Regions from separate parts of the Aminipila sp. genome, predicted to be linked through region 2. Evidence: riboswitches for the same ligand, from Rfam matches in the RefSeq annotation. Region 2 holds a riboswitch; the other holds the start of a gene.
The links. A riboswitch is a leader RNA that binds a small molecule or an ion and turns the genes downstream of it on or off. The one in region 2 is predicted to bind thiamine pyrophosphate.

Region 1 (3,425 bases), on a different contig from region 2:
GCCTACCTTGACTGGGTAATGCCTGTATTTGTTATATTTTCTGTAGGTGTAATATTTACAAACAGCATACGTAAAAAACGTAAAAAAAGAGAAATGTAATGGAGGAATAGGAAGATGATCAATGATATCCTGGAATTCAATAAAAAGTTTGTAGAAGATAAAGGTTATGAAAAGTACATTACCAACAAATATCCAGATAAAAAATTGGCAATATTAACTTGTATGGATACGCGGCTGTTGGAATTGCTGCCTGCGGCTCTGGGAGTAAAAAACGGGGATGCAAAGATTATAAAGAATGCTGGTGGTGTCGTATCTCATCCTTTTGGAAGTGCTGTCCGTAGTCTGCTTGTAGCTATATTAGATTTGCAGGTAGAAGATATTATGGTTATTGGGCACACAGATTGTGGAGCACAGAGTATGGATGCTCAAAAGATGATTCAGAAATTAAAGGACAGGGGCGTATCAGAGGAAGATATAAATCTTCTTCATTATTGTGGTGTAGATTTTGACACCTGGCTGGGCGGATTTGACTGTGTTGAGACTTCTGTCAAAAATACTTTGGATATTTTAATCCACCATCCGTTAATTCCTAAGAATGTGAGAATCAGAGGATTTATAATGGATTCAGTCACTGGAGAACTCACTCCGGTAGAGTGTGACTAGCCTATCGTCAATAACTTATTGTTTAGAAAAGCAGGGAGTATATTATGGGAGCACTAGCTGGATTGAAAATTTTAGATTTTTCAACATTGTTACCAGGACCATTTGCAACGCTTATGTTAGCAGACATGGGAGCGGAGGTTTTAAAAGTAAGTTCAAAAAGTAAGGCGGATATAGTTATAGACTATCCGCCTTTTGTTGAAGGTACAGAAATCTCAGTAAATCAGGCATGGCTTGGAAGAAATAAAAAGACCATATCATTAAATTTGAAAGACGCTCAGTCAATTGAGATTATAAAAAAATTAATTTTGGAATATGACATCGTAATGGAACAGTTCAGGCCTGGAGTTATGGAGAAATTAGGCCTTGGATATGAAACATTAAAGGCTGTTAATCCCGAACTTATCTATTGTTCTCTAACTGGATATGGTCAGACGGGCCCACTAAAAATGAAGGCCGGTCATGATATAAATTATCTTTCAAGAAGTGGTAACATGGCACAGGCTGGAAGAAAATCCACAGGGCCTGTATTGACCAATATGCAGATAGCAGATGTGGCAGTAGGGTCAATGAATTCGGTTATTGGTATTCTGGCAGCAGTTCATTATAGAAATAATACAGGCAAAGGGCAGCAGGTGGATGTGTCTATGTATGATGGTTTAATTCCTTTTAACTCTATGGATGGAGCAGCCTTTTTAGCTACTGGAAAAGAACCTGGAAGAGAAGAAGAAAGGTTGAATGGGGGCTGCATATATGATTTCTACGAGACAAAAGATGGGAAATATCTAAGTGTGGGATGCCTGGAACCAAAGTTTTGGAACAATTTTTGTACGTGTATAGGAAGACCTGAATACATAGAAGGCACCGTTTGGCCTGCAGATATAGCAGAGGTAAAAGCAGATATAATAAGTCGGATTAAGGAAAAAAGTCTTAAGGACTGGATGGAAATTTTTAATGATAAAGACGTATGTGTAGAACCAGTTCTCAATCTGGAAGAGGCTTTGATTAAAGATGAGCATATGCAGGCAAGAAAAATGGTGGTTGATGTGGTCGTGCCTGAATCAGAAGGAAAAACGGTAAAACAATTAGGTTCCCCTATAAAGCTTTCAGAGTGCCCCATTGAATATAAACAAGGAGGATATCCTATCGGTTATCATACCTATGAGGTTATAGAGCAGCTTGGATTTACTAAGGAACAGATTAAGGAAATGGAGAAAAAAGGTGTATTCCGCTGAAGCAAAGGACTTTACAACTGGACTGGTTTGGTGTAGACTCATGATATAGATGAATAAAACATGCTAGGGGTGCTGGACTACTGGTTCAGCTGAGAATGCTTGATGCTAAACCCTTTGAACCTGATATGGTTAGTACCATCGATAGGAAAGCTTTTAAAATTAAGGATTAAGATAAGAATTTTTAAGAGTGTTTCCAAAAGAAGCGCTCTTTTTGTTTGCCTTATGCAAAGTGGCAAATATAAATAGCATTAGTTAGGAAAAGTGACATGAAAACAATAAGTAATAAAAAAATATGGGTTCCTATGGTAGTCTTTTTACTGATTCTGGCTGTATGGGAAATGTCCGTACGTATTGCGGAGATTCCCTTATATATCTTACCTGCACCATCAAAAATATGTTGTGCTCTGATTTCAGAACGGAGCATGCTTTTCATGCACGGAATGGTTACCTTAAAAGAAACGGTTATAGGTCTGATTATTGCCACAGTGTTTGGAGTTATATTGGCTATTATAATGGATAAATATGAATTGTTCCGAACTGCTGTATACCCTATTCTGGTAGTAAGTCAGACTGTGCCAGTAATTGTTTTAGCTCCAATTCTGATTATATATTTAGGCTTTGGCATGGCTCCTAAAATTTTGATTGTAATACTGATGTGTTTTTTCCCTATTGTTATAAATTTTGCAGATGGAATGAAACATGTTGATATTAACCAAGTAAATCTGGCAAGATTGTTTGGAGCAGGAAGCTTGAAAATCTATTGTATGGTTAAAATCCCTGCAGCAGCTTCATCTCTGTTCTCTGGACTTAGAGTGGCGGCTACATACAGCATTACAGGAGCAGTGGTTGGTGAATGGCTTTCTTCTAATAGTGGTCTTGGCTACTATATGTTAAGGGTGAAAAATGGATTTATGCTGGACAAAGTATTTGCATGTGTTGTTGTTATCGTTTTACTCAGCCTGTTAATGAATGGTTGTGTTAAACTGTTACAATATTTTTTAATGCCGCACTTGCGGAAGAATTAAGGAGAAGGAAAATGAAAAAGAAATTATTGGCTTTAGGACTGATTCTGACTATGGTTATGTCTATGGGTGCCTGCGGTGGGAAAAGTCAGAATGATGCAGAAAAAGAAAAAAAACTTCGTGATGTTACAGTGATTTTGGACTATGTTCCAAATACCAATCATACAGGTATTTATGCGGCGAAAGACTTAGGCTACTATGAAGAAGCAGGATTAAATGTGAATATTATTGAACCTACTGACGGAGCTACAGCAACTTTGATTGCCGCAGGAAAAGGCGATTTTGGTATTAGTTATCAGGAAGATGTTACCTATGCACTTGCTGCTGAAGATCCTCTTCCCATTAAGGCTATAGCAGCGGTTATTCAGCACAATACTTCTGGTTTTGCGGCTTATAAAGGAAAAAACATTACGTCGCCAAAAGACTTTGAAGGAAAGACTTATTCTGGATGGGGATCACCAGGGGAAGAAGCAGTTATTCATGCGGTAATGGAAAAATCAGGCGCTGA
Region 2 (3,425 bases):
TAAATCCGTGCTTTCTTTTTAAGTAATCTCCAACTGACCTACGTGCTGCTTGGTCTAGATGATTGGTTGGTTCGTCAATAAGCAGAAAACTGTTGGAAGTAAGAAACAAGGCTGCAAGGAGAGTTTTTGTCTGCTCTCCGTTAGACAGAGTAGAAAAGGGACGATACAATGCATCTGCTGAGACATCTAGCATTGAGAGTTCTCTGAAAATTTCCCACTCCATGCAATCAGGGCAAATGCCTTTAATGACCTCCATAGTATCCATTTGTTTATCCTTAACTTCATATGGGAAATATTCAAATTTCATACTGGTGGAGATCGTACCACTGTATTCATATTTCCCACACAAAAGATTTAAAAAAGTAGTTTTTCCTCTGCCATTTCTTCCTGTAAAGCCAAGCTTTCAATCAGTATCTATTTGGAAACTGACATTTTCAAATACATTATCATAACTGCCATCATATGCAAAGGTTAGATTCGTAACATTTATTAAAGACATAATTTCCTCCTTAGTAAATAGTCAAAAAAATAAAGGCCGCAAGAAAATTAATTCTTACGGCTCAATAATTACAATCAATCCTAGACATAGTTATATAGTATGACATGGAAAAAATACGAAATATATAATTGAGTGAAAATTTTAACTTTCTTGCTTTTGCATAACAATATCAACGTTAGTTTTAACGTTTGCGTTGATTCAGTATGCTTCATTTTATTAGCAAGAAAATTTAATCATCTTTTCACCTCTGTTTCTTATTATTTAATTTAGCGTAGCACATTTTTCTTCAATATGCAATAGTATTATCTACAAATTCAGTTACTTTATCAATGAAAACTTCACCGTCTAAATGTTCAATTTCATGACAAATGCATTTAGCCATTTCATCTTCTACTGTTAATATTATTTCTTTACCGTTTTCATCTAGAGACTGAATGGTTACTTTCTGAGGACGGATTGTTTTCCCAAATATATCAGGAAAGCTTAAACAGCCTTCTATACACTCCTGAACACCACTTTGGCCTATTATTTGTGGGTTTACTAACTTCAAATAGTAGGACTCATAATCAATCACCACAAGGCGTTTTAAAAGTCCAACCTGATTGGCAGCTAAGGCAGCTCCATTTTCAGTTTCATGTAAAGTATCCATCATATCATCTAAGATCTGACGTATTTTATCATCCACGACTGTAATCGTCTTACACTTTGTTCTTAAAATACTATCGTCATTATAGCGAAGTTGACGTGTTGCCATTATTATCCCTCCTACTCCTTTCTGCTCTTGATTTTTTTGTACTTTCTTCAAACATAAAAACTTCTTCAATTGTACAGCCGAATACTTGTGAAATATCGTAAGCAAGCCATATGGATGGCTCAAATTTTTCAGTTTCTATAGCGTTAATCGCCTGTCTTGAAGTACCAACAAGTTCACCTAACTGTTCTTGGGTTAACCCTGTTTTTTCCCGTAATTCTTTAATTTTATTTTTCATATTAAAATTCCTTTTTTAATTTTACTGTACATATAATTAAAATTGATGTGTAATGTAAACATTACATACAGTATAAGATATTTGAAAATATATGTCAAGTTAACATGACATAATTGCAACTGTGTTAAATTACTCCTTGCTGATTTAGTCGAGCCGGAGTATAATTAAAATATAATAATATTTAAAATATGAACAGGGGAGCTTGTATGCAGGCTGAGAGGAAGTAATTAACTTCGACCCTTACACCTGATTTGGATAATGCCAACGTAGGAAGCGATAACTTTTTTGAAGTTTTACGGGATATACCATAGGTGTATCCCGTTTTTTTGTATAATAAAAAAATCTATCGATATTTTCTATTATACAAGAAAGGAAGGAAAGATTTTATGAATGAAACTAAGACAACAACATTTTCAAATGGCCTGATTTGGTTTGGAGCAGGTATGTCTATTGCTGAGATTCTAACAGGCACATTAATAGCACCGCTTGGTTTTCAAAAGGGTACTTTAGCCATAATTCTAGGACATGCAATAGGCTGTGTACTGCTTTATTTTGCAGGATTAATAGGGGCACAAACAGGCAGAAGTGCTATGGAAACAGTAAAAATCTCATTTGGTGGAAAGGGCTCATTGATCTTTTCATCTCTAAATGTTTTACAACTTGTGGGCTGGACCGCAGTTATGATTGTAAGTGGCGCTGCAGCAGCAAATTCTATTATTCAATTAGGAGAAGAATGGGTTTGGAATATTATAATTGGAGGGTTAATTATTCTATGGGTAGTTATAGGAATTAAGAATTTAAACAGAGTGAATTTGATTGCCATGAGTGCATTATTTATACTTTCAATCGTACTGAGCAGTATTATTTTTAAAGGAAATGCTATGTCGGAAATTCAGGGCACAATTAGTTTTGGAGGTGCTGTAGAGTTGTCGGCAGCAATGCCTCTTTCATGGCTGCCGCTTATATCTGATTATACTAGAACTGCAAAAAAACCTAAAACAGCCACTTTAGTGAGCACAACTGTATATTTTATAGTTAGCTGCTGGATGTATATCATTGGAATGGGTGCTTCAATCCTTACTGGAGAGTGCGACATTGCAAAGATTATGATGAATGCAGGACTTGGAGCAGCAGGGCTCATTATTGTTGTATTTTCTACGGTGACTACTACTTTCTTAGATGCTTATTCTGCGGGAGTAAGTGCTGAAAGTATCTCTAGTAGATTTAAGGAAAAGTCCAGTGCAGTGGTGATTTGCATAATAGGGACTATACTTGCTATATTTACGCCAATTACTGAATACGAAGATTTTTTGTATTTAATAGGTTCTGTATTTGCACCAATGATTTCTGTACTGATCGTTACCTTCTTTATTTTAAAAAAAGATTATTCAAAGAAAAACTGCAGTTATCTGAATTTAATAGTATGGATGATTGGATTTATCATATATCGAATATTTATGCAGATTGATACAGTAGTAGGGAATACATTACCTGTTATGGTGATAACAGCACTGCTATGTGTTGTTGTAAATAAAGTTTTAGGAGGAAAACAAAATGCTTAAAGAAAAATTAGAAAATGTCCGACAGGAAAGCCCGCTTATTCATAACATAACAAATTATGTTACAGTAAATGACTGTGCGAATATATTGCTGGCATGTGGAGCTTCACCGATTATGTCGGATGATACAGAAGAAGTAGAAGAGATAACTAGTATTTGTGGTGGGTTGAATATAAACATAGGTACTTTAAATCAACGTACGATTGAGTCCATGTTATTGGCTGGAAAGAAAGCAAACCAACTAAAGCATCCAGTAGTCCTTGACCCTGTTGGTGCTGGAGCTTCCAAACTAAGAACAGAAACTTCACACCAACTTCTTAAACAGGTAAAGTTTACAGTAATTCGTGGGAACATTTCTGAAATTAAGACAATTGCCAT

Region 1: another riboswitch for thiamine pyrophosphate. It lies ahead of RTW14_RS03900 (ABC transporter permease); the one in region 2 lies ahead of cytX (putative hydroxymethylpyrimidine transporter CytX).

The regions. Positions count from the first base shown of each region.
Region 1 is NZ_DAMBYD010000002.1:355,174-358,598, forward strand. Features, by position in the region: gene RTW14_RS03885 (ABC transporter substrate-binding protein) at 1-99, shown strand, start outside; gene RTW14_RS03890 (beta-class carbonic anhydrase) at 115-663, shown strand; gene RTW14_RS03895 (CaiB/BaiF CoA transferase family protein) at 708-1,895, shown strand; TPP riboswitch at 1,951-2,060, shown strand; gene RTW14_RS03900 (ABC transporter permease) at 2,162-2,920, shown strand; gene RTW14_RS03905 (ABC transporter substrate-binding protein) at 2,932-3,425, shown strand, end outside.
Region 2 is NZ_DAMBYD010000004.1:325,217-328,641, forward strand. Features, by position in the region: partial or broken gene RTW14_RS07540 (Lsa family ABC-F type ribosomal protection protein) at 1-499, opposite strand, end outside; gene def (peptide deformylase) at 786-1,253, opposite strand; gene RTW14_RS07550 (helix-turn-helix transcriptional regulator) at 1,228-1,488, opposite strand; TPP riboswitch at 1,673-1,780, shown strand; gene cytX (putative hydroxymethylpyrimidine transporter CytX) at 1,875-3,050, shown strand; gene thiM (hydroxyethylthiazole kinase) at 3,043-3,425, shown strand, end outside.